Regions from separate parts of the Paenibacillus sp. GCM10027628 genome, predicted to be linked through region 2. Evidence: predicted binding sites of a transcription regulator. Region 2 holds the regulator's gene; each other region holds the start of a gene.

Region 1 (8,186 bases), on a different contig from region 2:
GACGAAAGTCACAGCGGGAAGAAGACTGGATGTTAGATACTGAAACTAAGGTCATCAAAGATAGCAAATGAGGAAACGAAAGTAACGCCGGTGAAAAAAATAAGCCCATGTATGAATAACCGGGGGGATAAACGATGTTTTTGGATGTTCGGGTGTTCGAGGGACAGGTGCATGTAACGCCTACGGGTAAAATTTATGTGGACGAAGCAACGATCGTAAGAGAAAAGCTGTTTCCCTATATCGACAAAGGATATAAGCAATTTGTTTTTAACTTACGCGAAGTGGACGATATGGATAGTTCCGGACTTGGCGTTCTGGTCGCGATTCAGAAGAGAGCTCTAATACATGGAGGCGGGGTAGTTATTAAGGGGCTGCAGGGGGATGTCAAAGAACTGTTCGAGCTGACTCGCCTGACGAAGGTTTTTGAGATTCAACCCTGATCGTCATACTCTCAAATGAAACAAGTTGCTGACTTAAAGGTGGTTATCGGATATGAAAAATAAGCTGCAGCTTTATGCACGTGTATTTTACAAAGTGATGGAATCCATCATGATTACAGATTCCGGAGGCGTCATTCTATCAGTCAATCCAGCGTTTAGCGCGACAACCGGCTATACGGAGGAGGAGGCGGTGGGTCAAACTCCCCGTATTTTATATTCCGGCATTCAGGAAACTGCGTTTTATATTCATATGTGGGCGAAGATTCATGAAACCGGCAGTTGGCAAGGGGAGATTTGGAATCGAAAGAAGAACGGGGAGCTGTATCTCGAATGGCTGACGATCAGTACAGTAAGGGATGAACATGGGAAAATATCCAATTATGTAGGGATATTTCTGGATATAACGGAGAGAAAAAAGGCTGAGGAAAAATTGCAGCTGCATGCCAGGGTGTTTGAAACGGCGAGCGAAGGGATCATGATTACGGATACGAAGGGAACCATATTATCGGTCAACCCGGCGTTCACGGAAACAACCGGCTATACGGAGGATGAGGCTCTGGGCCAAACTCCGCGCATGCTGCATTCCGGCGTACAAGATGCCGAGTTCTATATACATATGTGGGCTTCGATTCATGAAACGGGCGGCTGGCAGGGCGAGATTTGGAATCAGCGGAAGAATGGCGAAGTGTACCCGGAGTGGCTAACGATTAATGCCGTGAGAAATGAGAATGACAACATATCCAATTATGTCGGGATTTTCACGGATATTACAGAGCGTAAGCTAACGGAAGAGAATTTAAAGTATTTGGCCCATTACGATGTATTGACCGGGCTCCCGAACCGGTTCTTATTTCATGACCGGCTGAATCATGCCATTCTGCAAGCGCAACGTCAAAAAAAATGGGTCGCCTTGATGTTTATTGATCTTGACCACTTTAAACTGATTAACGACTCGTTGGGACATGCAGTCGGAGACCAATTGCTGCAGAAGGCAAGCAAACGATTGAAAAGCTGCGTTCGAACTAAGGATACCGTGTCGCGATTGGGCGGTGACGAATTCACGGTAATTTTACCGGATATTCAGAAAACCGAAGATGCTTTGCCTGTAGCTCGAAAAATATTGGAAGAACTCGCTCTTCCTTTCTTCGTTGAAGAACATGAACTGTTTATAACGGCTAGCATCGGAATCAGCATTTATCCATTGAACGGAGATGATGGCGATACCTTAATTAAACATGCCGATTCGGCCATGTATCGGGCCAAGGAACAGTCAAATAATTACCAGATGTATACGACGGATATGAATGCAACTTTTGTACGGAAAATGCAACTGGAGAACGGGTTGCGAAAAGCATTGGAAAAAGAGCAATTAGCAATTGTTTACCAACCGCAAATGGACATACGAACGGGTCAAATCACCGGCGTGGAAGCCTTGCTGCGCTGGCAGCATCCCGAACTGGGCATGGTGTCGCCGAACGAGTTTATTCAGATCGCCGAGGAAAACGGCCAAATTGACGAAATTGGAGCATGGGTATTGCGTAAGGTTTGCGAACAGAACAAAGTTTGGCAGTTAGCAGGCTATCCTCCGATAAAATGCGCCATCAATCTGTCCCCGAGACAGTTCAAAAATAAGAATCTGATTGAAACGGTCAAGCGAATATTGCAGGAAACCGGGCTGTCCCCGAGTTATCTGTGTTTTGAAATTACAGAAAGAATCAGCATACACCGGATTGAATCGGTACTGGCAGTTTTGCATGGATTAAAAGAGATAGGGGTGGAGTTAGCCATTGACGATTTTGGCAAGGGCCACTCCGCTTTAAGTTATTTGAAGAGGTATCCCATTGATATATTGAAAGTGGATAAATATTTCGTTCAAGACATCGAAACGGATCTTGGGAACGCGTCGATTGCTAAAGCTATTATTGATATGGCCCACGGTTTGGGGATCCGGGTGATTGCCGAGGGCGTGGAAACGGAAAATCAGCTTACCTTTCTTAAGAAGCTGCATTGTGATTCCATTCAAGGATATTGGTTAAGCCGACCTCTTCCTCCCGAAGAGATCGTGTTCTATTTCAAGGCAGAGGGAAGAAGGATTTCTTCGGCATCGGCGGTTGATGTGATGTATCGCACAGCGATTATCGATAAGCGGATCTATACTATAAATAGAAGCTAACAACGCACTTTTGGAGGGATTGTGTATGGCACTACATTCATTGAGCTGCACATTGGGAATCGCCTCTTCCAACCCATCGGAACTTGTTTTTGCCACGGATCGTTTGAGGGAAGAGCATGACCGCTTAAGACAGCAATTAAAGGTTCTTGAAACGAGCGCCAAAGAAATAGGTCATCTAAATGATCCGGCGAAAGGTATCAAGGTTCTGCAAAGTCTAAGGCGGCAAGCCTCTGAGTTTGTTGAAGCGTTGGAACGTCACGCCGAGTGGGAGGATCAGGAATTATTCCCTTTCCTTCTTGAGTATTTTCACCGACAAGTTGCTCCGTCGATTACGCCCTCTTTCTGGGTGCTTGAAAAAGATCATCAATTGGCGCTTTTATTTATTCAAACGTTTCATGACGCCGTCATCGATTTAACACCGTTAGTCGTAAAAAAACAGCTCGTAGAGGCATCAGCGCATCTCATACAGGCTTGTTTGATTTTAAAGGATCACTTTGCCATGGAGGAGCAACTCGTGTTCCCTTTGACTGAAAAAGTGCTAACCGATTTAGAATACTTCTTCTCATAGGAGCTGAACGAAATGAAATTGATCGTACATGGGAAAAACATACAGATCACCCCGGCTTTACAAGAATATGTAGAACGCAAGTTAGGGCGGCTTGAATCGTGGTTCGAAGATACTGGTGAGATGCATGTTACATTATCGGTTCAAGGACATAAGCAATTGCATGTTGTAGAGATTACTATCACGTGTAAAGGTGTTGTTCTCCGCGTAGAAGAAAAGCGAAATGACATGTATGCTTCGATTGATTTGGCGGCTGATAAACTAGAAAGAAAGAACAGGAAGCTGAAGGAGAAGATTACTCATAAAATACGTCATCAAGGCGGATTAAAAGATTTAACACTAGAACGAACAGTGTCCACGGATTGGGTGCGCGTTTCTCCTTTTGAAGTTGCCCGGGTGAAGATCGTGCCGAACAAACCGGAGGATATCGAGGAAGCCATTCTTCAGATGAATTTGCTCGATCATAATTTTCATTTGTTTTTTAATAGAGACTCTAATAGAACCGAACTTGTGTATCGGCGAGACGATGGTTCGTATGGACTTATCACGACCGCTTAATATATGGAGGCGCGGGTAAAGTTAAATCCCTTGCCTCCTTTTACTTTGGTATGTGATATTTTTCACGAAGTTTGAATAAGATCGCTAGGAGGCTGAAGGACCATGGCTAAGGAAACAAACCGACAAAAGTTAGTGCTTGTAGGAAACGGAATGGCAGGTATGAACACCATTGAGCAAATCATCAAGCTAGCGCCTGATTTATTCGATATAACGGTCATCGGCAAGGAAGCTCATCCCAACTATAATCGGATACAACTGTCTTTCTTGCTGGAGGGAAGCAAGACATTTGACGAAATCGTTCTGAACGATTTTGATTGGTACAAACAAAATAACATTCAACTGAACACAGGCATAGAGGTAACGGGAATCAATACGTCAGCCAAATATCTCTATACGAGTAACGGACAAATTAAGCCTTACGATAAACTCATCTTGGCAACCGGATCGAATCCGGTGATACTTCCGTTACCAGGCATAGAAAAGGAAGGGATTATCGGCTTCCGGGATGTTCATGACTGCTGCAAGATGATGGAAGCTGCGCAACATTTCAAAAAGGCAGCCGTCATTGGCGGCGGTTTGCTTGGACTCGAGGCGGCGAAGGGACTTTTGAAATTGGGCATGCAGGTTACCGTCGTTCATTTGTTCGAGGATTTGATGGAGAGACAGCTGGATTCAGCTGCAGCATCGATGCTTAAAGCCGAGCTGGAACAGCAAGGGCTTCATTTTATGATGAAGAAAAAAACGGTGGAGATCCTTGGCGATGCGCAAGTTAAAGGGTTGAAATTTGATGATGGTTCCCAGCTTGAAGCCGAATTCATCGTCATGGCAGCTGGAATTGCACCTAATGTTGCTCTTGCGCGAAATTGCGGCATTGCAGCTGAACGTGGCATTGTGGTCGACGATTACATGCGTACAAGCATCAAAGATGTGTATGCTGTCGGTGAATGTAATGAGCATCGCGGCATCTGCTATGGACTGGTAGCGCCGTTATTTGAGCAAGGCGCAGTCTTAGCTAAACATTTGTGCAATGTTCCTACGGAACCCTATAACGGTTCGGTCGTATCGACCAAACTGAAAATTTCAGGTATTGACGTTTTTTCAGCGGGTGAGTTTCAAGATCAGCCTGCTCTAGACATTATTCGTATGCAAGATAACTGGAAGAAAACATATAAAAAAGTTCTTCTCCGAGCCGGGCGCATTGTTGGAGGCGTATTGTTTGGCGATGTTAGCGAATCTGCCCAACTATTAAAGTGGGTAAAGGAGCATGCACCAATGACACCGGAAATTCATGAGCGACTTTTGGGCTCATCGGCTGCTGTAACCGCTGATCCGCTTGCTTTTATCTCTGCCATGCCGGCTGATGAAATTGTATGCGGCTGTAACGGAGTGACCAAAGGCATGATTATACAAGCGATTACAGACAAGGGGCTTAGTACGGTAGATGAAATCAAAGCGTGTACCGGCGCCAGCCGATCGTGCGGCGGATGTCGACCGATGGTAGAAAGCATTCTGGCCATGACACTTGGGGATCGTTATGAAAGCAGCGACAACGTCAAGGAATCGATTTGCGCGTGCACGACACACAGCCGTGAAGATGTGATTGCTGCAATCAAAAATAAAGGATTAACACATGTCCGAGAAGTGATGAATGTACTTGCGTGGAGCAATCCGGAAGGGTGCTCAAAATGCCGGCCCGCCATCAATTATTATATCGGCATGGTATGGCCCGAAGCATTCGTGGATGAACGCGAATCCAGATTCGTGAACGAAAGGCTGCATGCCAATATTCAAAAAGACGGCACCTACTCCGTTATACCCAGAATGTATGGGGGTGTCACGACCCCGGAACAGCTGCGTCAAATCGCAGATGTGGCAGACAAGTATGAAGTAAAAATGGTTAAAGTGACCGGTGGCCAACGGCTTGACCTATTGGGCGTGAAGAAAGAGGATCTCCCTCGCATTTGGGAAGAGCTCGACATGCCTTCAGGCTATGCATATGCCAAAGCGATTCGAACCGTCAAAACGTGCGTAGGTTCTACGTTCTGCCGATTTGGCACACAGGATTCCATCAGCATGGGTATTCTGCTTGAGAAGAAATTTGAACGGCTGTGGATGCCGGCCAAGTTCAAGATGGCTGTCAACGGTTGCCCCCGCAATTGTGCCGAGGCAGAAATTAAAGATTTTGGCATCGTCGGAAATGATGGCGGTTGGGAGATTTATGCCGGTGGCAACGGCGGGGTGAAATTAAGGGCAGCCGATTTGTTGTGTAAGGTTAAGACCGATGAAGAGCTTATCGAACTTGCTTGTGCTTTCATTCAATTTTATCGGGAAACCGGCAAATATGGGGAGCGTACGTCGGATTGGATTGAACGGCTTGGCTTGCACACGATTGTCCAAGAAATCGTCATGAATAAGGATCGTCGCAAACAACTTGTTGAGCGTATCGAACTAGCGCTGTCAGGACTACAAGATCCTTGGAAGGAAGTCGTTGAGCACGAGGAGCTCAAGCATCAGTTATATGAAGAGATTCAGGTGAAATAAGGAGGGATAGAAATGGGAGCTTCCAAAGTAAAGGATTCTGCGGTGCATCATTTGGTTGGTAATCTTGAGGATTTTCCTCTACATCTCGGTAAAACCGTTCATATCGGTGAAACAGAGATTGCTGTGTTCCGGATCTCAGAAGATACGTTATACGCGCTTGAGAATAAAACGGGTCATAAGAAAGGAGGTCCGCTCACGGAAGGTATCGTTAGTGGGGAGTACGTCTATTGTCCGCTGCATGATTGCAAGGTTAATCTTCGTACGGGAGAAGTTCAATTGCCGGATACGGGGCAGGTGAAAACTTTTCCGGTGTCGCTTGAAGGAAATAAAGTTCTGATAATTCACGCGTCCCATCCGCAGTGATAATTCTCACAGTGCTTAGCCGGCCATTCATGTTTTAATTCATATAGGAGATCACGAGTAGGGGAGCAATGAAATCATGGATCGAGCGTTCGCGTCAAAATTCGCCAAATGCGTCTTTTTCGTTGTTTGCGGTTTAATTATTCTCATGTGGATCGGTTCGAGGTTTTTCACTCACATTGACTTGGCTTTGTATGGATATATGGTCGGTACGGTCGTTTTCATTTGCGGTTTCTTTTATCGCTTTATTGCGTGGGGAGAACGGCCCCCAACAAAAATCATATTGAAGAAGGGCATCAAACGTTTATTTCGTAAAAGTACGCCAAAGACAACCGTGGAGCATTTAGCCACTTATCGATTTATCTGGAACCGTGGGTGGTATCGCTGGACACAGCACGTTCTTCTAGGTTGGGGGTGCATTCTTTCCGCTTTTGTAACCTTTCCTCTCGTGTTCGGTTGGATGTATTTTACGATGGGCGAGAATGGAACTTACACAGTCGTAGGTTTTGGGATCGACTTGATGCGAATAAAAGCCGATGGACTTCTTGGATTTCTATTTTATAACGCTTTGAATATAACGGCTTTCATGGTCATTGGCGGCGTATGCATGGCCTTATATCGCAGGCTGAAAAACATGCAGGCGCGTGCGGAACAAACGTTTATTTATGATTTTCTCCCGCTTTATATGTTGTTATTTGTAAGTCTCACAGGTCTTCTGCTGACCTTTTGCAATATTTTCCTACATGGTTATGGGCATCCTGTGGTTACGCTAGTCCATCAATGGTCGGTTATCGTTACTTTGATCTATCTGCCTTTCGGCAAGCTGGCGCATATCCCGTTCCGTCCAATGAGTGTATTTGCCCGCAATTATCGGGAGCACTACGCAGAACAGGCCATGAAAAGCTGCAAAGTATGCGGAGCCGGTTTTGTGTCTCTAGAACAATCGAATGATGTCATCGCTGTGCTGCACGTCAACGATATTGAATTTAAATCAGAGGAAGGCTACCACTTGGCCGAGCTTTGTCTGCCATGCCGCCGGAAATACCGGATGTCTCGTTTTACCGGGATTCCGACCCATCAGATTAGAGTGAAGGAGGCCAATCAAAATGCCAAAGGATAAATTTTATAAAGTCATCGCGAATAAAACGCATCCGAACGAACAGTTGGTGCCTACGCATTGCTCTTACTGCGGCATGCAGTGCGGTATGAATCTGAGGGTGGATACATCCACCAATAAAATTATCGGCGTGGAGCCGCGATATGATTGGCCGGTGACGCTTGGGAAAATGTGCCCCAAAGGTGTAACGGCCTACCAGCAAACGAATCATGATGATCGATTACTACGCCCTTTAATCCGTGATGATGCATCCTTAAAGGGAACCAAGGAAGGGTTTCGCGAAGCGAGCTGGGAAGAAGCTTATGGTTTAATTGCGAGAAGATTTCAAGAACTGCAAGTGCAATATGGTAAAGACTCGCTTTCCGTTTTCAGCGGTGTATCGATGACCAATGAGAAGTGCTACTTAACGGGGAAATTTGCGAGGGTCGCGAT
Region 2 (8,186 bases):
GCGGAATATACAACATGAGAGATAAAATCCGTCTTCGGCAGGAAATGCGGCTGATCGATATCCAGGGCGATGAAATCAGCTTTCATGCCAGGCAGTAATTGCCCCACGTCCTCCAGCCAAATCGATTCAGCTCCCATTCTTGTTCCCATTAACAAAGCTTCGGCAGCAGGCACAGCCAGAGGATCACTGGAAACGCCTTTATGAATGAGCGCGGCCAGTCTCATCTCTTCGAACATATCCAGATTGTTGTTAGATGCCGCGCCATCCGTTCCGAGAGAAACTTTAACTCCAGCACGGAGCAATTCCGGCACTCGCGCCACACCGCTGGCAAGTTTAAGATTGCTTCCCGGGTTATGCGAGATACGTACATCATATTGTCTTAATACATCGATTTCATCATCGGTTAAGTGGACGCCATGCGCGACTAGCGTCGGTCTTGAGAAAACGCCGATTTTCTCCAAATGAGCCACAGGTCGAAGCCCGTACTGATCTACGTTGGCCTGTACTTCACGGCTTGTTTCCGACATATGCGTATGAATCGGCAGGTTCAAATCATGAGCGACTTGAACAATACGTTCAATATAATCAGGCGGACATGTATAAGGTGCATGCGGGGACATCATCGTTGTAATTCGTCCGTCCGCTTTACCATGCCAGTTTGTCGCAAACTCCGTTGCTTCTTTCAGCTTTGCATCCTGAACTTCCCGAGGACACAAACCGATAACGCCTCTTGTTAAACATCCGCGCATCCCGGATTGCTCGATCGCCATAGCCACTTCATTCATGTGATCATACATATCAACGATGGTTGTCGTGCCGCCTTTAATCATTTCAAGAATGGACAGCAGCGTGCCCCATTTCACATCTTGGGAACTGAACTTCGCTTCCATCGGCCACATCTTTTCTTCCAGCCAAATTTGCAAAGCCAAATCGTCGCCATATCCCCTTAGCAATGACATTGCCGCATGGCCATGCGTGTTAACAAGCCCCGGCATATAAAGCTTGTTCGTTCCATCGATGGCTTCATCATAAAACTCTTTTGGTTCGGGAGCTTGCTCGCCTATGTATGTAATACGGTCGCCTTCGATGACCATGCAACCCTTAACCGTAGATTTAGTCTCATTGATGGAAATGAAAGTGCCGTTCGTAATTAATGTTTTTTTCATAGTAAAAATTCCTCTCTATGCTCATTCTAAAGACAAACATCGCTTTTTCAACTTTACAACTTCAAGCCTGTAAAATCAAGAAAGTAGAATATGTTGACGAATTGTAAAATGACACAGATTTCTCGTTGCTTTCAGTAGGAATATTATGATATTTTTAATCTCGTGAGTTTTTTCTACAAATGGGTCTGTTTAACTTATAGATTCGATGAGAAAAATTGTACATATAGTAAAATCTAGGAGGGTTTTATGACAACTTTATTCACCAAAAAAGGCGATATCGACTTTCTGCAGCTCCTTATCCGTTCTGCGGAGAACGCACTGCAAACCGCTCAAATGTTCCGCACGGCCATGATGGGTGATAAACCCCCTGTCGAATATGTCAAAGCCATTTATGATCTCGAACATCAAGGAGACTCTATAACCCACGAAATATTCAAAGGCTTGAACAAAGTATTCATTACGCCGTTAGATCGCGAAGATATTATGGAGCTAGCTTCCAAAGTGGACGATGTAACCGATGGGATTGAAGCTACGATTGCCCGTTTCGATTATCTGAATGTTTCACACACAGATTCTTTTATGAAAGAATTCTCGGCAGTTATCGTTGACTCCTGTCAACATATGCTGGATGCTTTTAAACTGCTGGCCAAAAAGAAATATATGCAAATTCCTGAGCATACGGTTGCCATTAATAGCCTTGAAAATGATGGAGACCGATTAATGCGTGAAGGTATTCGCCAAATATTCATCGCACGTAAAGATCCATACGAAGATTTCAAACTGAAAGAAATCTATGAACGTTTGGAAGAGACAACAGACGCATGCGAAGATGTAGCCAACATTTTAGATAGCGTAGTTCTTCGTTATTCCTAAGAACGGCTATTGCTTATGTTTACGAAGTCCGTTTTCCATCAGGAAAACTTTGCCAACGTTACGAAGATAGTTTTCCTTAAGGAAAACTCTTAGGAGGAAATCATGTTAACCTATCTGATCGTCATCGTGGCACTTGCGCTGCTGTTTGACTTCATCAACGGATTTCACGATACGGCCAATGCAATTGCTACATCCATATCAACAAGAGCTTTAAGTCCTAAAATAGCGGTCATCATGGCTGCAACACTAAACTTTGTCGGTGCAGTCGTATCGTCGGAAGTCGCCAAAACCGTTGGCGGCAGCGTCGCAAACCCTGCCAAAATCAATCATGGCGTAGAAATCGTTATTGCAGCTTTACTTGCTGCCATCATTTGGAATTTGTTAACCTGGTACTTTGGAATTCCATCCTCCTCCTCTCATACACTGCTTGGATCGCTTGCAGGCGCTGTTATTGCCGGAGCTGGGTTTCATGCCGTTAACTGGTCCGGTTTTACTCAAATTATCATTATCTTGATTTTGTCGCCGATTATTGCATTTGTTCTGGGTTATCTCATCATGGTGCTTATTAAATACATCATTTTATGGTCCGGCAATACATCAAGATCCAAACTAAATCGAATGTTCCGTACGCTTCAGATCTTGTCCGCAGGATTATTATCCTATTCTCACGGTGGTAACGATGCACAAAAAGCTATGGGTATTATCGTTTTTGGACTCGTGGCGGCCGGATACCAAACGGATTTGAACGTACCTATGTGGGTTAAGATTTCAGCAGCCCTGGCCATGGGCCTAGGAACTTCAATTGGCGGATGGCGAATTATTAAAACCATTTCCGGCAAAATTGTTAAGATCGAACCCATCAACGGTTTCGCGGCTGATCTGACCTCTTCTTTGGTCATTCAGTTCTCAACTCACATTGGCAAACCATTATCGACTACTCATGTTATCTCTTCAGCCATCATAGGAACAGGCAGTGTCATGCGTTTCCATGAAGTTCAATGGGCAACTGTAGGACGCATGGTGATTACCTGGGTGATAACGATTCCGATTAGTATCGCATTGGCATTCTCGATTTACTTTGTGCTCTTTAGATTGATTTTCTGATGGAAAGACTCATGAAAATGCTTAAAAGGTGCAGGCTCGAATATGTTCGAGTTGCACCTTTTTTATATCATTTTACGCTGGGAAACAAGTTCCCCTCGAGAGAGTGAGAAAGTCTCAATTAAAAATACTCCTTTTGGCTCGCTCTTCCGTAGATTCGAATGCACATCATGCAACCATCGGCCACATTCAAAAAAATGAGGGGGTAACCTTCGGTTCACCCGCTTGACAAAGAACGAAGGTCGTTATTAGTATACAAGTTTGACGCTAAATTTCGGAGAAATAGCCATTTCGGGGCTCGAAAGAACAAAGGTCCATAAATAACGAACAATCTTCGCTAATTATGGACTTTTATTCGTTCGAAGCCTGATTGGTGGTCATTGACCCACCAAATGCGTCAAAATGTTCTCTATTTAGCGACCATAGTTCTTTCTAGGTGGAAGATACCCTCCCCTCCAACTTCTATAATGCTCAAAGAAGGCACCGATCCGCAGGATCAGTGCCTTCTTTTCTGCTTTTAATCCAAATAATACGCCAAACTTTGCAGCTCGGTAGTAAAATCGGCATGATGCACCCGTACTTCAGGCGGAACCTTAATGATAACAGGAGCAAAATTCAATATAGCTTCTATTCCGCATTCCACGAACTGATTCGCTACATTTTGAGCTTCTATCGCGGGTACAGTAATGATGCCGATCCGCACCCCAAGCTTAGCTAAGGTTTGCTTCATTTCCTGCATGGACTGCACGGTCAGGTTGTTAATCGTTTCCCCAGCCTTGCTAGGCATCGCGTCAAAAACCGCGACAATTTTCATATCATTCCGTAAATACGTATTATAATTGCACAATGCGCGACCCAAATTGCCAGCGCCGACGAGCGCGACCTGAATATGACGGTCCAGCTTCAGAATCTGGCGAATTTTTTCAATTAGGTAAGCCACATCATAACCGATGCCTTTCTTTCCGAATTCCCCGAAATAAGCTAAGTCTTTACGAATTTGCGCAGGATTCAAATCCAGCTTTTGACCCAGATCTTGCGACGATACGGTCATAATATTTTTCATCGCAAGTTCATTGAGAAAACGTAAGTAAATGGGCAATCTGCGCACGACCGCTTCTGATATTTTTTGCGTCTTCACTGCTGCACCTCCCCCATCCATTGCTCAATCCTCGGTAACATTTGCTCGGTGGTCATATGTTCAATCTTCGGTCCCGGCAGCGAATAGAGGAAATGCTTGCCATAGTACGTATCTATAACTCGGGTATCGTAGATGATGACAATCCCTTTATCGGACGCTCTGCGAACCAGCCTGCCAAAGCCTTGTTTAAAGCGGATAACGGCCTGAGGGACCGAGAATTTCATAAAAGGATTCTCATTGCGCTTCTTGATATTCTCGCACTTGGCTTCCACTAACGGATGATTAGGCGGTTGAAAAGGCAAACGGATAATCGCCAGGCAGCTAAGAGCGTCACCTGGAATGTCAACGCCTTCCCAGAACGAACTGGTGCCCAGGAGCACGCACATGTTGTTATCTTGGAACATTCTCGTCAACTTGCTGCGGTTACCGCTATCTACGCCCTGCCCTAGGACTGTGATGCCATGAGGCTTCAAAATGTCTTTCATGCCGGCATAAATCTGCTTTAACATACGATTGGATGTACACAAGATCAGCATACGGCCTTTCGTAACCATGGCTACATCGCTAAGAGATTGAATAAGTGCGTTAATGAAAACCGGGTCGCCTGATGCACCTTTGATCGTTGGAAAATCCCGGGGAATAACGACAAGCGCCTGTTCCCGATAATTAAAAGGTGAAGGCAGCTGAACGGTTTTCAACTTCCCTCTCTCTTCATCTTGAGGAATATGCAGACCGAGCTGGTCGGCAGAGTATTGAAAAGATTTATTTACCGATAAAGTGGCCGAAGTTAGGATGATACTGTCTTTCGTTTCAAAAAAATGCTGCTGTAAGAGTGAGCTTACGTCCGTAGGCACACATATAAGCTGCAACGACCTCGCCTTCGAGTATGTGCCGGCTTCCATCCAATAGACATAACCTTCATCTGCCATCTTCATGAAAAAGTGAAGCGCGTCGCGGTGGTTGTAAAGCTCCTTAACCGTTCCATTAAGATCAGTAACCAAGCCTTGGACTTCGAACACATCCTGCATATCCTTAATCTCACTTAGTATCTTGTCTAAGGATCGCAGCACCTCATTCGCATTCAGATAGATGTTATCCTCCATCATAAGAAGCTCGTTCCAGTTTGCCGGCAGCGTCTCAGGTTTCATGCGAAGCACATATTGCGAACTCTCCGATTGGGAAGGATCGCTTTTGGAAGAGAGTAGTTCGTATAGCGATTCGCTGAGCCTATCCCAGTCCTCTTTGATCTTGATGAGCTTCGGGAGCTGAGCATCAATCGACTCGCTCCATGCCGCGACGCGTTCCGGATGATCGTCATTTTTTTGCAACCGGAAACGAAGCATCGGCAGTTGGCCGCTGCGATTATCTTTGTAAAGCCATTGCATCGTGTTATAAAAAGCAGCTGCATGCAGTTCGATGCCAAGATGCTTGCTAGCCACTTCCTCGAAGTGGTGGGCCTCATCGATGACCAGATGCTTGTATGCAGGCAAAAGCCGATTTTCCGCCTTCATGTCCGTGAATAGCAGCGAGTGGTTCGTAATAACCACGTCAGCTGTATTTGCGTCGTTCCGGGCCCGGTGATAGAAGCACTTCTTGAACCAAGGACACATCCGATTCAAGCACGAATCCGTATCGCTTGCTACCGAATACCAAAATTGGGCCCCTTTATTGCCAAAATGCAGCTCTTCTTCGTCGCCATACTCCGTCTCACTTAACCAAACGACCATCTGCGCCGCAGTTATCGGGTCTTCCTTGCCGTGCTCGTAATCTCGCGTTGTCAACTTGTTCTCGAACTTGCGCAAACAAAGATAATGGCTTCTTCCTTTAAGAACGGCTGCTTTAAAGTCCACTGGGAAAATCTCTTTCAACAAAGGAATGTCTCGCTCGCGGAGCTGCTCTTGAAGATTGATCGTATGCGTGGAGACAATTACTTTCTTATCGTGCTTGATCCCGTAGTACAAGGAGGGAATTAAATAGCCAAGCGATTTGCCGGTGCCTGTACCCGCTTCAATCATAAGATGCTGATCCATCCGCAAGGATTGCTCCACCTCTCGGATCATTTGCTCTTGAGATTCCCGTTCCTCGAACACCTCGAATTTTTGCCGGAGCGCGTCTTTCAACCCTTGGTGAAACTCGGTAAAGGAAGCGCCTAGCAGTTGTCCGACATCCTCACCTTTACGCAGATCCTCTTCTTCGCCCCAATCGTTTACATTCAGCGTAAATTGCCGGAAATATCGATGAACATCGACGTCCACACTCGTCTCCGACTCTTTAAATAAACGAATTTCATCGATAAACCAACCTAAATCGCTAGCGCCGCTTTCAAAAATATGGTTTAAGCGCTGCACCGTCAGAAGCGGTAATCCCAGCAGCCTTTCCATACAAATAATCCAAATCAATGCCGTAACTTCCGCATCGCTGTCCGCTTGATGAGGGCGCTCATGGTCCAAACCAAATAAACCGGCCACCATACTCAATTGCAGACTGGAAATGGATGGAAACAAAATGCGAAGCATATCCATTGTATCCAGTACACGGCCTGAAAATGGCGGGTAACCGGTCTTGGTCAAACCACGTTGCAGGAAAGACAGATCGAACGGAACATGATGTCCTACTAGCACGCTATCGAATAATAGCGGAAACATATCCGACATGACTTGATCCAAAGAAGGCGCATCCTTCACCATGTCGTCCGTAATCCCTGTTAATGTTGTAATCGAAGAAGGTATACCGATCCCCGGGTTCACCAGAGAAGTATACCTGTCTACGATTTGAAATTGATCTATAATGACAAGCCCGACCTGGATGATTTCATCCGACTGTCCGCTTCCAGTTGTTTCAAAATCCAATACTGCAAATTTCATGACGTGAATTTCAATCCCTTCGTCCTGCGCTTCTCCTAGCATACCAAATCTGATCAGGAAAAGGGAATACCTTGTTCATTTCCTACGACTTCCAATTTACGATTCGTCCAAATTAATTAACGGTTCCATGCAGGAGGGGTCGGTATGATACGCTTTTTGAAAATATTCGAACGCCTTCTCCAAATTTTGATTTTGAACTTGAATACAGCCCATTGCATTGTAAGAGATGGCCTTCATCTTCATATTGTCGGTTAAGGGCAAGAGAAACTGAAAATGCCGGTATGCATCCCCGTATTCCCCTTTACGCAGATACCCCATGGCCAAATAAATGCGTGCCAACATGAAATCAGGCTGCAACCGGATCAGCGCTTCAAATTCTTGAATCGCCTGGTCATACATATTCAGTTTGTAATACCCTTGTCCCTTTGTAAACTCGTCCGTTTGCTTGCCGGACAAATCCAGTTCCATAAGTTCATTATGAAGAGTTTGGGTGCTGATCGGAACAGCCCCATAAAACTTTCCCAGCTTCTCCTCAAATAGCAGCCAAGCTTCAATGAATTCGTCGCTCATCGTTTTTAACACTTGCAATTGCTCATCAAGTTCCGCTTTTTTCTCCCCGGCACTATTCGGATATTCCTTTTGGATTTCTTCCAAAACTTCGTTCATTGTGGAAAATAAATGCTTAAACATTTGGCATCCCACCTTTACTTCGAAAGCTTATCCTCATTCTTTGTAAACAGTGTCCTTTTCATGCATGGGAGTTAGCGAAAGAGGGTTCAATGAAGTTGTTAAAGAACGGTAGAGTGCTCCTCTTCTTTGAGCAATTGAGCGACTTTGTTGTTCGCTCCCAAAATAGCTATGGTCGGTTGATGTTTCTTGGCCTCTTCGTCGGTCATCATCGCATAGGACATAATGATTACCGTATCTCCTGTTTGCACTAAACGCGCTGCGGCTCCGTTCAAGCAGATAACACCCGAGCCGCGCGGACCCGGGATAATATAGGTTTCAAGACGAGCGCCGTTGTTGTTATTGACGATCTGCACC
Region 3 (8,186 bases), on a different contig from region 2:
GGAGGGCGCATGATGCTAAATACGACGCAAATCGGCTGGGACATATCGCGGACTGCGAATCGTTTCCAATCCTCGTGCGTTTTGAAATTCGGCACGGTGGTGGTGGACGCCAAAAGCATTCTTAGCGTATTTGTTACCTTGGCGGATCAGCATAAATATGAGCTTTACGTTATAGGGCCGGACGCTGAGGAAGCTAAGAGAGCGATGTCGGATTTATTCGCACGTTATGACTTATCTTATATGATCAAATGATTAAGGTAGCTAAAAAATAAAAGTCCATAAACAACGAAGATGGTTCGTTGTTTATGGACTTTTGTGCGCCCGGAGTATAAAAAGAAGCTTTCAGACCAACTCTGGAGCCCCTTGTTTTTGTTTGCTCTCCTTGGCGTTGGGACGAAACCATAAGTTCCAAAAAGACTTTTTCTTTTCCGTAGCATGCCGCTCGGAGCGGGGGATAAGGATACCTTTTTGGGGGACAAAGGTGTCAAGAGTTATGTCCGTCCCGGCTGCGGCTGCATCTGCCTCAGCAGGAGCAGGCAGCTCTACCGTGGCGGCCACTTCCACTTGGATCCGATGAAACGAATCCAATTGCTGTTCCAATTCGACGATGCGCTTAGCAAGCACGAGGTTCTCGTGCTGAAGCTTTCTGATTAGCTCATGCAGAAATTTCATGGTAAGTTTCGGTTTTTCCAAGGATTCCTTTTCTTCCTTACGGTAATCGGACGACAGCAACAGCCTGAACTCTTCTTCACTGATTACCTGATGTGCCACGGTACAGCCTCCTTTGAATCTTTTTTCATAGATTAACGGATTATGACTGAAATGTCGCTCGAAAACCGTTGTCGTTTTCTAAGCTTTAATGAAAATTCTTGAAGAGAGCAGCAGGAGGGACACTGAGTCTGCCGGGCAATTATTAGATTTTTTAATAGTAACGATATATGAATTCAATTTTTAGCAGCAAAACTTCTATGTTACATTCTAACTACAACCAATTTGTATCCGCTTTCAATTTTAACATTATCCAGAGAAAAGAGGATTACATCATGAAAAAGTACGTTTCACTGGTTTTAGCAGGAGTACTAACGACTGGGCTGCTGGCAGGCTGCGGCTCCACCAACCATTCGACAACAACGGCGGGCACCTCGGCTCAGCCAAAAGAACAGAAAAAAGTGCTGACCATGGGAACATCTGCAGATTATCCGCCTTTCGAATATGTGAATACGGCAAAAAGCTCCGATATTATCGGATTCGATGTGGATATTGCCAAAGAACTAGGCAATAAGGTTGGTTATGAAATCAAAATCACGGATATGGATTTTAACGGATTAATTACGGCTTTGCAGGCTGGGAAAGTGGACTTTGTCATGGCCGGTATGGATCCTACGCCTGAACGTCAACAGAATGCTGATTTTACAAGCGTATATTATCAAAGCGACAATGTGATGCTCGTCAAACAAACTAGCGGAATTAAGTCGGTCGATGATTTGAAAGGCAAACTGTTGGGCGTGCAGGTCGGCTCGATCCAGCAAGATAAAGCGGAAGAGCTGAAAAAAAACATCGACTTCAACATTACGAACCGCGATCGATTAGGCGATCTCATTCAAGAAGTGAAGTCTGATCGTATCGCTGGCGTGCTTATGGAGAATGTCGTAGCTAAAGGTTTGCTGGCAAGCAATAAAGATCTCGTTTCCGTAAGTATTCCGAATAAAAGCTCTGCAGGAGCAAGTATCGCATTTCCGAAAAATAGTGAATTGACGAAGAAATTTGACGGGGCGCTGCAAGAATTGAAGCAAAGCGGGGAATTGGACAAACTGATCGTAAAATGGTTCGGAGATAAACAGTAGCTAATTTTAAACAAGAGAGGAAATCATGGGCATGAATTTGGACTTTGCACAAGTCGTGCCCTCTATCCCTTATATTTTAGCCGGGATCGGGGTAACGCTTCGAATTGTTATTACAGCAGCCTTATTAGGTTTTTCTCTAGGCATTGTTCTCGCCTTGTTCAAAATTGCCCGCACCAAAATCCTTAATTGGCTTGCAGACGGTTATACTTCCGTATTTCGCGGCACGCCACTGGTTTTGCAGCTTGTTATTATTTATTACGGTCTTCCACAAGTTCTTGGCATAGAAATCAATGCCTACTGGGCATCGGTGCTCGCTTTTACATTCAACTCGGCTGCTTATATTTCAGAAGTGATCCGAGCGGGCATTCTTGCTGTCGATAAAGGTCAACGAGAAGCATCCCTTGCTCTGGGCATTCCATACAGACGGATGATGAAAGACATCATATTGCCGCAAGCTATGAAAAATATTTTGCCGGCTCTAATGAATGAATTCATTAGCTTGACCAAAGAATCCGCGGTCGTCACGGTAATTGGAGCACTCGATGTGATGCGCCGCGCCTACATTGTCGGCGGACAATTATACCGCTATCTCGAGCCGCTTATTTTGGCAGGGGTCATCTATTACTGCATGATTATTTTGCTTACCATGCTTGGTAAAGTGGTGGAGAGGAGGATGAGACGTAGTGATTAAGATACAAGACCTCCATAAAACGTACGGTAAAAATGAAGTGCTGAAAGGGATTTCGACGACCATTAAAGAGGGCGAAGTCGTTGCCATTATCGGTCCTTCGGGTTCAGGCAAATCGACGTTTCTCCGCTGTATGAATTTGCTGGAAGTGCCGACCAGCGGTCAGATCTGGATCAAGGATCAAGAAATTACGAACGCCAAGACGGATATTATGAAATTAAGACAAGATGTCGGGATGGTCTTCCAGCATTTTAATCTGTTCCCACATATGACAGCATTGCAAAATCTGACTTATGCTCCGATGACCGTAAAACAGACCTCCAAGCAAAAAGCTGAAGAAGAGGCTAAGGAGCTGCTGAAAAAAGTGGGACTGGGCGGCAAAGCAGCCGAATACCCGACGAGATTGTCGGGAGGTCAGAAGCAGCGCGTTGCGATCGCGCGAGCGCTGGCGATGTCACCGCAGGTTATGCTTTTTGACGAGCCGACTTCTGCGCTTGACCCGGAAATGGTTAAAGAAGTGCTGGAAGTCGTCAAATCTTTGGCTCACACGGGGATGACGATGGCGATCGTGACCCACGAGATGGGATTTGCCCGGGAAGTCGCGGATCGGATTCTGTTTCTGGACGGCGGCTTGCTCGTCGAGGATGCGCATCCGTCGGCATTCTTCACAGCGCCTAAAAGCAAGAGAGCGCAGGATTTTTTGGAAAAAATGCTATAATTGCGTGCCAATGAGGCCCAAAGGAGTCGGTGGATTCGATGATTATCCCTACAAAGCAAGAGGCAGAAACGATGACGGAGAATATGGATGTGCTGACAAGTACGCAAAAGGTCATTCACTCCGCACTCGGACATTTAGGCTATGACGAAGCGTTTTATGAATTACTCAAAGAACCGCTGCGTATGCTGACCGTCCGTATTCCGGTCCGGATGGATGACGGCAAGGTGCAAATATTTACAGGGTACAGAGCGCAGCATAACGATTCAGTGGGTCCTACCAAAGGAGGCATTCGCTTTCATCCTGACGTGACTCCGGAGGAAGTCAAAGCGCTGTCACTCTGGATGAGCATCAAGTGCGGCATTATGAATCTTCCTTACGGAGGCGGCAAGGGCGGAATTCAGTGCGATCCCAGGAAGATGTCTCTGGGAGAGCTGGAACGGCTGAGTCGCGGATATGTTAGAGCGATCAGCCAGATTGTCGGTCCGACCAAAGATATTCCTGCACCCGACGTATTTACGAACGCACAAATTATGGCTTGGATGCTGGACGAGTACAGCCATATCCGGGAATTCGATTCACCGGGTTTTATTACAGGGAAGCCGTTAGTGCTTGGCGGTTCGATCGGCAGAGAATCTTCAACCGCTAAAGGCGTAGCTATAGCGGCAAGAGAAGCTACCGAGCTGCTCGGTATCTCGCTTACTGGCGCTAGAGTGATCATTCAAGGCTTCGGCAATGCCGGCAGCTATCTGGCGAAGTTCATGCACGACGCAGGCGCGCGGGTTGTCGGGATCTCCGATGCGCACGGGGCGTTGTATAATCCGGACGGACTGGATATCGGCACGCTGTTGGATAAGCGAGACTCCTTCGGCGCCGTTACGAACTTATTCCCGAACCGGATCTCCAATGAGGAATTGCTCATTCAGGAGTGCGATATTTTGATTCCGGCCGCGATTGAGAACCAGATTACGGAGCACAATGCAGGACGCATACAAGCGAAGGTCGTCGTGGAAGCAGCCAATGGTCCGACAACGGCTAGGGCGACGGACATCTTGACGGAGCGAGGCGTGCTGATCGTACCGGATGTACTCGCTAATGCAGGCGGGGTCGTTGTTTCCTATTTTGAATGGGTGCAGAATAATCAAGGGTACTATTGGTCGGAAGAGGAAGTAGACAGCAGGTTGAACACTTTGATGACTTCTTCCTTTCATAAAGTTTATGAATTGGCTAAACGGAAAAATGTGAATATGAGGCTGGCGGCTTACATAGTAGGTCTGCGGAAATTTGCAGAAGCCTCCCGATATCGGGGATGGGTTTAGAAGAAAATGAAAAAGGATGTCCCGCAAGCCGTATGGCTAGGGACATCCTTTTTATTTGAATCCTATGCTCTTATTAGTAGGCAAGAGCAAATAGGCCATGAATATGGGAGAGATAACGAATATTGCTCGCTTCTTTCATAAGCGAAGCCGGTAAGCCTTTGAGCTGCGTATTATTGCCGCCGATCGTGCCGATACCGTCCTTACGGCCAAGGCTGCCGAGCGTTCCGGAGAAAACAGGAGTGAATGTGTCCATCACGCCGCCTTTGAGTTGAACGGACAGGTTGTAACCAACCGTCTCGCCCATTTGCCAAGCCAATTGAGCAGTTGGAGGGTATGGACGCTCACTGCCTTCAGGGAATACAACCGCGCAGTCGCCTGCCAGGAAAATATCGGCGTGAGATGTGGATTGCAGTGTTGATGTAACCGTAGCGCGGCCGCGATCTTCTGCGATTCCGCAGCTTCCGACGACAGGATTGCCCTTGACGCCGCCCGTCCAGATGATCGTGTTCGATTCGATCGTTTGTCCGTTTTTCAGCGATACGGAGTTTTTCGTAGCTTCTGTAATCGCAACGCCTGTAAGGAAAGTTACGCCGCGTTTCTCAAGGCTCGTTACCGCGCGCTCAATAAGTACTTTAGGGAATACCGGAAGAACGGCTGGGCCGGCTTCTACGCAGTAGATCGAAATATCGCCGAAATCAATGCCTTTGCTGCGGCAAACTTCAGGAAGCTTATCTGCGAATTCGCCAACAAGCTCAACCCCTGTCAAACCGCCGCCGCCAACGACGATTGTAGCGTCCGCTTTGTTGCCGGAAGCTTTATATGCGTCCAGACGAGCTTCAACATGTTCGCGAATGCGGTTGGCGTCAGATGCAGATTTCAGAACGAAGCTGTTCTCTTCCAGCCCAGGTATACCGAAGTAGTTGGTTTCGCTGCCCAGGGCAACGACCAGTGCATCGTAGGTATGAACCGCGCCGCTGTTCAGAACGACTTGTTTCTCATTCGGCTTAATTTCTTTAATGGTATCAACAACGATGTTCACATCTTTGTCGCCGAGCAATTTTTGAAGCGGCAGCGCAACAGCTTTCTCTTTAATGGTACCGCCAGCCAATCGGTGCAGCTCGGTAATAATTTGATGAGTTGGAAAACGGTTGATGATCGTTATGTTAGCTTCCGCAGCCGTCAAATGTTTACGGGCAGTGAGCGCAGCCAAGAGACCGCCGTATCCGCCGCCAAGAATAAGTATTTGTTTTGACATCGTTATCATCCCTTGTCCGTATTAATTTTTGCGTTCAGCGAGTACATTCAAGAATGCTTGAGCAAAACGAAATGTTTTTTGCACTTCAGGATCTTTTAGCATTTTCAGCAGACCGAATAGACCGATGGTTGTTCCTGCTTCTGCCTGCGAGCGTTCGCCGGCTTCGATGGCTGCCGCGGCGATGTCTTTTGCTTTTTCTTGCACCGGTTTGACGAATTCGCCAATACCTTGTGCAAAATCGTTGATCAGAACTTTGTCAGTGGCCACGCTTTGCGCGAAATCGTAAGCTTTGGTTAACAAGGTCACCATTTCCGCCAACTTAGGCAGGTTATCGACCAGTACCATCAGAGATTGTTGCACCTCAGGCTTCAGTAATTGATCGAGTACGTCTAACGATTTTGGTTCCGCAGCAAGTGTTGCCGCTACTTCTTGAACAGCAGGTGTCTGTGTCATCTGAAAAATCCTCCTTTGCGATGTGAAAAATAGGTGCTGTCGCGATTGTGTGACGAACGAAAGACGTTATTCCCAAAGATTGTAACATTTTTCACATAAGTGCTTGCAGTGCGGCAAACGCTTAGTATGTAAGAAAACGTCTGTAACATGACACAATTGGATTCTACCGTATTTCTTTATTCTACACCTTTTGACAGCAGTTTTAAAAAAGAAATTATTTCAAATTCGTGACTTTTTGAAAATGGCAGCTCCGTACGATTATACATGAAGAACATACAACGATCCATGGCTTCGCTCGTTCGTATCACCTACACTTTGATTATAAGCACCAAGCCGAGTGCTTGATGGCTTCGATACGAATAAGATGAGGAGTGCAGGTGCAAATGATGGTAAAGGTAGGCAGTCGCGAATTGGAAATGGGTGGCCCGCATCTTACGGAGCTAAGAAGCTCGAATGATATTTTGCATGACGTAAAGGCGCTTCGCGAGCGGATGGAGGAAGACGGATTCCTGCTGATCCGCGGCTTCCATGATCGTGATCAGGTGCTTGGCGCCCGCACAAGCATTTTGGGAAAAATGGACCGGATGGGGAAGTTGGACCGAGACACGCTGCTGGAAGAGGGAGTTATGGCTGACGGCAGCAAAAGCATTTTTATGGGGGGAACGAATGAAGACTTACCGGCTTTGCTCAATGTTTTAAACGGAGCACATATGATGCGTTTTTTTGATGAGTTCCTGGGCGAACCTTCGATTACCTATCATTACAAATGGCTTCGCGCGGTAGGCAAAGGAGATTTCACAGGGGCTCACTACGACATCGTTTATATGGGGAGAGGAACGCATAACGTCTATACGGTATGGTCTCCGCTGGGAGATGTTTCGTATGAAATGGGCGGATTGGCGATATGCCTGGGCTCCCATCGTTTTGAAGATTTGAAAGCGTCTTACGGCACGAAGGATTCGGATCGGGACGGTATCGGCCACTATACGGATGATCCGCTTGTCATTACCGAAAAGTTCGGCGGGACCTGGGCGACGACGACGTTTGAAGCTGGAGACGTACTCATATTCGGCATGTATTTACTTCATTGTTCACTTGAGAATACGACGAATCAGTACCGGCTCAGCGTAGATGCTAGATACCAATCGGCTAATGAGACGGTAGATGAAAGATGGAGCGGCAAGAGACCGCGGGGACACTTTAAATAACGTGGACGTTGCTGCAAAGATCATTTAGTCAGCTATCTTGCTGACGGCGATACGCGCTTGGCGACAGGCCGCAATGTTTTTTAAACAGCTTTGAGAAATGAAATTCGTCATAAAAATGCAGCGCGGATGCGATTTCTTTCACCGACATGTTTGTCGTTTCGAGGGATGCTTTGGCCGACTCTAGCTTCAGCTTTAACATATAAACGCTCGGAGAAAGTCCGGTCATAGTACGAAATCGCGAAAAGAAAGCAGTCCGGGACAAGCCGCTTTTTTGAACGAGGTCATTAACTTGAAGCGGTTTGTCAATGTTTTTGTGCATATAGTAAAGCACTTTATCCAAATCGGCATGACCGGTGGTACCGGGAGCCGATTGTTCCCGGGCCAAAAGGAGCAGTACCTCCTGCAGGAAGATGTTAGCGGAATATGCGTATCCGGCCGATTGTAGGATCAGGTTGTCAATTAATCGCTCACATAGTTGAACGGTTTCAGGCACTTTTTCCGTGGAAACGACCTCTCCTACGGGAAGTCTGAGAAAGCGGGCCATGTCTAAGCTGCTAAAGTCCAGAAAATAAAATTTCCAATCATCATCTTGACAACGATAAGCGCATGGGATCGATTCCTGGACAATAAAAAATGTCCCTTGGCGCAATTCATGTCGCTCTGCCGATTGGGTTAAGATCCCTTTTCCTTCATAGGTGATGAAC
Region 4 (8,186 bases), on a different contig from region 2:
TCGGGAATGAGATAAAGTTCTTGTCATCCTACACATGTAGAACAATCCAAAGAAGTAATGCAAAATATATTGACGAAAACGCTTTCATGTCGCAAAATTTTTCTAGGAACTTTTTCACAAAATATGTGAAAGGAGAGTGACATTGATCATGCAGAATAAACAAAATGATAAAAATGCCAGCCAATGGTGGTACATCCTTCTGATCATTCCTTTTATAGCTATGCTTTGGCCTTCATCTTATTCTACTGCCGAGCCAAAACTGGCAGGAATGCCATTTTTTTACTGGTATCAATTGTTGTGGGTTATTATCAGTGCAGTGTTAACGGCAGTCGTATATTTCGCTACTAAGCGAAAATAAGAGAGAGAAGGAGTCATTATGAATATTAATTGGACGGCATTCATCGTTTTCATATTGTTCTTTCTACTAGTTACGGTAATCGGATTTTATTCGGCAAGATGGCGTCAAGGAAACCTTAAGCTTCTCGATGAGTGGGGATTAGGAGGAAGAAGATTCGGAACGCTGATCACCTGGTTTCTCCTAGGCGGAGATCTTTATACGGCCTATACTTTTATTGCCGTACCTGCTTCGATGTATGGGAAAGGCGCGATCGGATTTTTCGCTGTGCCGTATACCATTATCATTTATCCGTTCATATTTGTCGTTATGCCGCGCCTGTGGTCAGTTGCCAAAAAGCATAGCTACATTACGGCAGCGGATTTCGTTAAAGGACGTTTTGGAAGCAGTTCCCTTGCATTGGCTGTTGCAGTTACCGGTATTTTGGCTACCATGCCGTACATAGCGCTTCAATTGGTTGGTATGCAGGCAGTACTCGATGCCATGGGATTTACGGGGACAGGTTTTATGCACGATTTACCGCTTATCATAGCCTTCCTGGTACTGGCGATTTATACATTTAATAGCGGTCTTCGCGCTCCGGCCGCCATTGCCATTGTCAAAGATTTGATGATCTATATCACTGTTATTGCAGCCGTAATTTATATTCCGTACAAGCTTGGAGGATTTGGTCCGATCTTTGATGCCGCAGCAGTCAAGCATAAGGAAGCTGTCATCCTCGGTCCTAAGGCTTATGCGCCTTATGCGACGTTGGCTCTTGGCTCCGCACTTGCCTTGTTCCTGTATCCGCACTCCTTGATCGGGATCTTCAGTTCGAGCAGTCGAAATGTGATTAAACGCAACTCTGCGCTGCTGCCGGCCTACTCGCTCGTGCTGGGTATCATTGCATTGCTTGGGTTTATGGCGATTGCCGCTGGTATCACAACGAAGGATGGCAACGCTGCTATTCCGGAATTGTTCCTTAAAATGTTTCCTAGCTGGTTTGCAGGATTTGGGTTCGCCGCAATTGGTGTAGGTGCCCTTGTCCCAGCTGCGATCATGTCGATTGCGGCGGCCAACCTGTTTTCGCGCAATATTTATAAAGCGTATATCAACAAAAACGCCACTGACACGCAGGAATCCAAGGTTGCAAAATGGTTCTCGCTTGTTGTGAAAGTCGGCGCTTTGCTGTTCATTTTCTTAATGAACAAACAGGAAGCAATCAACCTGCAGCTACTGGGCGGGATCTGGATTCTTCAAACCTTGCCTGCAGTCGTAGTCGGCTTATACACAAGATGGTTAAATCGTTGGGCTATGGTAATTGGCTGGCTGATTGGGATGGTATACGGTACATTCATGGCCGTTTCAACCAGCTATGGAAATCAGTACAAGTTGCCATTCGGACTATCCGGCGCTTCGACGGTATATTCTGGGCTGTACGCCCTAGTATTGAATTTCATTGTGGCCATCGTCCTAACTTTCATCTTCCGTGCGATTGGTATCGGAAATGGCAAAGACGAAACGCAACCACAAGATTATCATTTTGACGTAGCATAAGATCAAAGCAACACTCACTCCATTGGAAACTCCCGCCACGTATAAAATGAAGAAAACGGAGCCTTCAAGCTTGCAAGGCTCCGTTTCTGTTTTCGATTTGCGGAACAGGCTGCCGAGCGAATCACCTGCAGCCTGGATAGTACAATATTACGGAACTATCGTACTCCGTTAGCGCAATCATGGTTTGAACGAAGGATATGTTCGAAAAATCATACATAAATACCTTTTAAACAGCAAATTCCATAATTCTGTGTGAAAATTCATACAGATTAGTGCTTTTTTAAGAAAAAAGTATAATTCTGTTCGATAATTCATACAGATTCGTTCTTGTTTCGATAACTTTACCTTACTTATTCCGTTCAACTATACTGCCAGTTAGTTCAACGAATAAGAATAGTTCACTTTTGCAAACATCATGTTATTTTCCCCGATCAGTTTTTTTAAAAATCAGCCTTATTTTTGTGTGTGAATCATTTCACAAATTCGTCAATCACTTGTCAACACTCGCTCACAATTATGTGAAAACAATCACATACTTTCGTATATGATATAAGTATCAAGAAAGAACGATGGAGCAGGTGAATATACATGGACAAATACCGCAAACAAGAAAAGGCCCTCATCATCTTATGCGCAGTGGTTGCCGCAGTCATGCTTCTATCTTGGAGCCGTCATTTATTTGCATAAAAATAGCCAATGCTTACGATGCAAGTTTTCTTACGAAAACTCTTAGGAGATGATACTATGCACTACGATCCGGTACTTTACAGCCGCATGCTCACGGAGCTCACGCTTGCGTTTCACATTATTTTCGCTACGATCGGGGTTGGCGTTCCCATGATGATCGCGCTTGCCGAATGGACGGCGATTAAACGGGGCGACCCGTACTATTCGCTCATGGCGCGTCGCTGGGCTCGCGGCTTCGTCATCACCGTCGCAGTCGGAGTCGTCACTGGAACTGCGATCGGCCTTCAACTGAGCTTGCTTTGGCCAAGCTTCATGCGGATCGCCGGACAGGCGATTGCCCTGCCGCTGTTCTTGGAGACTTTCGCTTTCTTCTTTGAAGCCATCTTCCTTGGCATCTACTTATATACGTGGGACCGATTCAAAAAACCGATCCTGCACTTCATGCTTTTGATCCCGGTCGTCATCGGCTCCTCTGCTTCCGCGTTCTTCATCACGACCGTGAATGCTTTTATGAATACTCCGCAAGGATTTAAGCTGCAATATGGAGCCATCACTGACATCCAGCCGCTGGTCGCGATGTTCAATCCGGCTACGCCGACGAAAGTTGCCCATGTGCTCGCTTCGTCGTATATGACAAGCGCCTTTATTCTTGCCGCTATAGCCGCTTTCTCTTTATTGAAAAAGAAAGACACTCGCTACCATCGCAAGGCGTTGAAGCTCACGATGACCGCGGCGCTTGTGTTTTCGCTTTGCACGGCTTTGGTCGGCGATCTCTCCGGCAAGTTCCTAGCGAAGTATCAGCCGGAAAAGCTCGCTGCCGCCGAGTGGCATTTTGAAACTGCGGACAAAGCACCTCTTGTACTGGGCGGTTATTTGACCAAAGATAACGAAATTAAGTACGGTCTCAAAATCCCCTATGCCCTAAGTATTCTGGCTCACGGCACACCGACAGCGGAAGTTCAAGGCCTAAATGAAACGCCAGTAAAAGAACGGCCGCCGCTTTATGTGCACTATATTTTCGATCTCATGGTCTCGATCGGGATGTTCCTCACTCTACTAGGCCTCATCTATATATGGGCGCAGCGCAGAGCTCGGAGCAGCAATGGCCGTTACCCGCGGTGGCTGCTGCGATTGATCACATGGTCAGGTCCGCTTGCCATGCTTGGTATCGAATGCGGCTGGGTCTATGCCGAAGTCGGAAGGCAGCCCTGGATACTTCGCGGCTTTATGAAAACGGCCGAAGGTGCAACGACATCCACGCATGTGGACACGATGCTTGTCCTGTTCTGCTTCCTATACTTGCTGCTCGGGCTAACCGTCATCAAAGTACTAAGCAAGCTTTTCAAAAATAATGATGTGCAAGATGAACTCATCGCCAGCGGCATTGAAGGAGGGGGACCGCGATGAACTATGAACTACTTGGCATTTCTGTACTTTGGCTATTTTTATATGGCTACCTGATCGTAGCTTCCATTGATTTCGGTGCTGGATTTTTCAGCTATTACTCCTTCATCACGGGGCGGAAGCATCTCGTTCACAACATTATCGAACGCTACTTGTCCCCGGTTTGGGAAGTGACCAATGTGTTCCTTATCTTTTTCATTGTGGGGATCATCGGCTTTTTCCCGGACACGGCTTATTACTATGGCACGGCATTGCTCATCCCGGGCAGTGTAGCCATTATTCTGCTCGCTCTGCGTGGCTCCTATTATGCTTTTAGCAATTACGGCTCTAAAGACAACAAGCTCTATATGTTCCTATACGGAGCTACGGGCTTGCTTATTCCGGCGTCGCTCTCGACCGTTCTAACTATCTCTGAAGGCGGTTTTGTAATGGAAAAGAACGGAAATGTGCTCTTCCTTTACGGCGACCTATTCCGCAGCCCTTACTCTTGGGCCGTTGTGCTGCTGGCGCTTGTTAGCGTCCTCTATATATCGTCCATGTTTCTGACTTATTACGCAGCTAAAGCAAGGGATCACAAAGCTCTTGAAGTCGTCCGCGGTTACGCGCTTGGCTGGAGCATGCCGACGATTTTATGCAGCCTGCTCGTATTCTTTGCTATCAATGGTCATAATCCGCAGCATTTTCAAAAAATGGTCGACCTTGCATGGATGTTCGCTGCTTCGTTTCTATGTTTTCTAATCGCGGTCTTTCTCGTCTGGAAGCGTCGCGGCTTCGGCTGGTCTTTTATATTCGTCATGCTGCAGTTTGCCTTTGCCTTTTTTGGCTACGGAGCTTCGCATCTTCCCTATATTTTGTATCCTTACATCACGCTTTATCACAATTTTACTAGCGATACGATGGCGCTGTCCCTGATTATAGCTTTCATAGCAGGATTGCTGCTCCTCGTACCTTCTCTCGCTTTGCTCATGAAGCTTTTTTTATTCGATGCTTCGTATGTTCAAGGCAATTCTTCTAAGAAAGGATGACGTTCAAATGGATTTTGAATTCTTTTTGATTATGGTCGCACCGATGCTGGTCGTGCTGACCTCTATCTTCTTCCTATTCGCCTGGTTTTCAAAAGGTAATGACGCATCCATAGAATAGAACGCGAAAAATCCCCTTCCTCCGCTGAGATTGCAGCGAACAGAAGGGGATTTGCTAATTTCCCGGGAAATAGTCGTATTTAGTCGAAATAAACAGCTTTTCCAGTTTTAGCCGACTCATAAATCGCCTCGAGAATTTCCGAAACGACACAAGCTTGCTCTGGAGTAACAACCGGTTCGGTGTCATTCTCAATAGCTTGAATCCACAGGCGCATTTCTAAATCTGGCGCACTTTCCGTTTCGCCATCGTAGAAGGCAACTCCGCCGGCATTTAGCTCTACTTCGGTTGTGAACAAACGGCTGTTTTTCTCGCCATTGATGCGCAGTCCGCCCTTCATGTCGGCTCCGCCCTCAGTACCGCAAAGCGTACATTTGGCCTCGTCCACTTCAAGCGTATTGAGTGCCCAGCTCGATTCGAGAATAATAGTGGCGCCATTTTTCATCGTAATCATACCAAATGCGGAATCCTCAACGGTGAACTTGGATGGATCCCAAGGTCCCCATGCATTTGCAGCATTTTCACGTTGCGACAGCTTGTGGTAAGACGTACCGAGCACGACTTTCGGCTCGTAGTTGTTCATCATCCACATGGTCAAATCGAGCGCATGCGTACCGATATCGATCAGCGGTCCTCCGCCTTGCTTTTCTTCATCCAGGAATACGCCCCAAGTGGGAACAGCGCGACGGCGAATCGCATGCGCCTTGGCGAAGTAAATGTCGCCGAGCTCACCGTCCGCACAGAGCTGGTGCAGATGCTGGCTGTCGCCGCGGAAACGGTTGTTGTACCCAACCGTAAGCTTCTTACCGGTCCGTTTAGCAGCCTCTACCATTCGACGCGCATCAGCAGCTGTTTTAGCCATTGGCTTTTCGCACATCACATGCTTGCCTGCTTCGAGTGCAGCAATTGTAATCTCTGCATGGGAATCGTTTGGTGTACAGACATGCACGATATCGATGGATTCGTCTAACAAAACTTCACGGTAGTCATTATATACGCGAGTTTCGTTTTTCCCGTACTTGCTTGCCGCTTCATGCGCTTTTTCTGGAATAATGTCGCAGAAAGCAACCATTTCTACATTGTCTAGCTTGTTCAAACTCGGCATATGCTTGCCGTTCGCGATTCCGCCGCAGCCGATGATCGCGATGCGATACGTTTTGGACATAACGAGCCTCCTTAGCATTTTCCCTCGGGAATAAAACTATCTGTGTTTATTCTTATACTTTTCACAAGTGCATTCTACCCTTACAATTAGAGTATATCAAAATACCAAAAAAAGAAAATTTCTGATCTGGCGAAAGTTATATACGATTTTGCCATGATGGAGGTACTTCGTGCTGATTCATGAAATTTCCCGCAAACTTGGCATCACCGCAAGAGCGATTCGTTTTTATGAACAAAAGGGATTGCTGTCCCCTGCCAAAATGAAAGAAAACGGCTATCGCACCTACACCGAGCAGGATGCCTTGCGCCTGCAAACGATCATTTCACTGCGGGAAGTTGGCATGACACTTGAAGATATTAGACAAACACTGGATCAAACGGATTCAACTAGCCAGGAGGAATTCATCTACGCCCTGCAGTTGCAGCGCTCTATGCTGTTCCAGCAATGGACCGGGATGAAGCAAATGATAGAAACGATGGATCGCATGATTCAGGCTGCCAAAATCAATCAAACACTGCCAACCGATCAGCTCTATGAGCTGGCCGGGCAAAACAAAGCGATGCGTGACCTCCGCGAAAGCTGGCGCGACCATTGGGATTTCGATGCCAAGGCTTCTCAATTCGACATGCAGCTGATTGAAGATAATCAATCCACTGGTGAAGCCCGGTTGTTATTATCCCCGAATGCAGCCTACGAAGCTGCGCTAAACCTCATCGTCGAACTCATCGCCCCTGCGGCAGGGGAAAAAGGACTCGATGTAGGAACAGCGACCGGCAATTTGGCCGGCAAGCTTCAGCAGTTAGGCGCTGTCATGTCTGCCATCGATCAATCCAAACAGATGCTGAAGCTTTGTGAAAGCAAGCATCCCGACATCGAGCTTAAATTAGGCAATGTTTTAGCCATTCCATTCATGGATGGACAGTTTGATATGGTCGTCAGCTCGTTCGCGCTTCACCATCTAACCGAGCCGCAGAGAGAATTGGCTTGGGCGGAGATGCTTCGAGTATTAAAGCCCGGAGGCCGAATTGGTTTGGCCGATTATATGTTACGGGATGCAAATGAACATCATACGTTCATGGACAAGCTCATCTCCTCTGGAGCTAATAAGCTGCCCATGATGCATGAACAAGTCGAGCTGTACACCGTTCACGCTCATCTTATAGAATGGCTAATGCGGCATTCTAAGGATGTCCGCTCCCAGCCAATCAATGACTTCATTTACATCGTTTATGCGCAAAAATGAGCCTGGGCCGCTGTCCATTCAGCAAACCCAAGGCTCATTATTTTTTTATCGTATTCGCAACCAGCTTGTATCCGACTCCACGAATGGAATCGATTTGTACCGATTGTTGATTCATCTCGAGCTTCTTGCGGAGTGAGCTTACATGCACATCGACGGTTCTCTGCCCCCCGATATAATCAAACCCCCAGACAATATTCATCAGATCGTCTCTCGTCACGACTACGCCGGGACGCTGCACCAAATACAGCAGCACCTCGAACTCTTTCGGCCTAAGAGGGATCGACTCCCCGTTCAGGGCGACTTCATATTTTTCCGGGTAAATCAATAACTCACCGGCTTGAATGACTTTCTCATTCGGTTTATTTTTATCTGTCACCGCATCCTCGGATTGCGTTCTGCGAAGTACAGCTGAGACGCGTGCCAGAAGTTCGGCAACGCCGAATGGTTTTGTAATATAATCATCGGCGCCGTGCTTAAGTCCTTGTACGACTTCGTCCTCAGCATTGCGGGCTGTCAAAATAATGACAGGCGTACCGTTCCCTTTTTGTCTAAGTTTCGCTAATATTTCAAAGCCGTTCAGACCCGGAAGCATAATATCCAAAACAATTAAATCATAGGACTGCTGCAAAGCCTCTTGAAGCCCATCTCCACCATGG

What was found. Region 2 encodes Rex, which represses fermentation and respiration genes when NADH is low (regulators of the CRP and FNR family bind a similar motif). Its sites were predicted from a motif close to TTGTGAAATATTTCACAA; they were not measured.
Region 1: the regulator Rex is predicted to act here: its motif matches at 3,787-3,804, upstream of nirB (nitrite reductase large subunit NirB).
Region 3: the regulator Rex is predicted to act here: its motif matches at 6,354-6,371, upstream of ACFQZT_RS03735 (helical membrane plugin domain-containing protein).
Region 4: the regulator Rex is predicted to act here: its motif matches at 2,355-2,372, upstream of ACFQZT_RS14100 (cytochrome ubiquinol oxidase subunit I).

What each region holds. Positions count from the first base shown of each region.
Region 1 covers NZ_JBHTHA010000048.1:37,134-45,319, reverse strand. Annotated here, with positions in the region: gene ACFQZT_RS29380 (STAS domain-containing protein) at 135-440, shown strand; gene ACFQZT_RS29375 (EAL domain-containing protein) at 493-2,613, shown strand; gene ACFQZT_RS29370 (hemerythrin domain-containing protein) at 2,639-3,181, shown strand; gene hpf (ribosome hibernation-promoting factor, HPF/YfiA family) at 3,194-3,736, shown strand; gene nirB (nitrite reductase large subunit NirB) at 3,839-6,277, shown strand; gene nirD (nitrite reductase small subunit NirD) at 6,290-6,640, shown strand; gene ACFQZT_RS29350 (hypothetical protein) at 6,717-7,757, shown strand; gene ACFQZT_RS29345 (molybdopterin oxidoreductase family protein) at 7,744-8,186, shown strand, end outside.
Region 2 covers NZ_JBHTHA010000011.1:67,351-75,536, forward strand. Annotated here, with positions in the region: gene ACFQZT_RS11830 (amidohydrolase) at 1-1,166, opposite strand, end outside; gene ACFQZT_RS11835 (DUF47 domain-containing protein) at 1,413-2,039, shown strand; gene ACFQZT_RS11840 (inorganic phosphate transporter) at 2,142-3,143, shown strand; gene ACFQZT_RS11845 (redox-sensing transcriptional repressor Rex) at 3,658-4,278, opposite strand; gene dinG (ATP-dependent DNA helicase DinG) at 4,275-7,142, opposite strand; gene ACFQZT_RS11855 (tetratricopeptide repeat protein) at 7,239-7,832, opposite strand; gene panD (aspartate 1-decarboxylase) at 7,931-8,186, opposite strand, start outside.
Region 3 covers NZ_JBHTHA010000002.1:572,227-580,412, reverse strand. Annotated here, with positions in the region: gene ACFQZT_RS03770 (HPr family phosphocarrier protein) at 10-252, shown strand; gene ACFQZT_RS03765 (hypothetical protein) at 343-771, opposite strand; gene ACFQZT_RS03760 (transporter substrate-binding domain-containing protein) at 1,044-1,844, shown strand; gene ACFQZT_RS03755 (amino acid ABC transporter permease) at 1,876-2,535, shown strand; gene ACFQZT_RS03750 (amino acid ABC transporter ATP-binding protein) at 2,528-3,250, shown strand; gene ACFQZT_RS03745 (Glu/Leu/Phe/Val family dehydrogenase) at 3,289-4,566, shown strand; gene ACFQZT_RS03740 (NAD(P)/FAD-dependent oxidoreductase) at 4,640-5,821, opposite strand; gene ACFQZT_RS03735 (helical membrane plugin domain-containing protein) at 5,843-6,274, opposite strand; gene ACFQZT_RS03730 (phytanoyl-CoA dioxygenase family protein) at 6,658-7,482, shown strand; gene ACFQZT_RS03725 (AraC family transcriptional regulator) at 7,511-8,186, opposite strand, start outside.
Region 4 covers NZ_JBHTHA010000014.1:23,573-31,758, reverse strand. Annotated here, with positions in the region: gene ACFQZT_RS14110 (DUF3311 domain-containing protein) at 149-358, shown strand; gene mctP (monocarboxylate uptake permease MctP) at 377-1,891, shown strand; gene ACFQZT_RS14100 (cytochrome ubiquinol oxidase subunit I) at 2,636-3,985, shown strand; gene ACFQZT_RS14095 (cytochrome d ubiquinol oxidase subunit II) at 3,982-5,007, shown strand; gene cydS (cytochrome bd oxidase small subunit CydS family protein) at 5,015-5,125, shown strand; gene ACFQZT_RS14085 (Gfo/Idh/MocA family protein) at 5,205-6,287, opposite strand; gene ACFQZT_RS14080 (MerR family transcriptional regulator) at 6,457-7,530, shown strand; gene ACFQZT_RS14075 (response regulator transcription factor) at 7,568-8,186, opposite strand, start outside.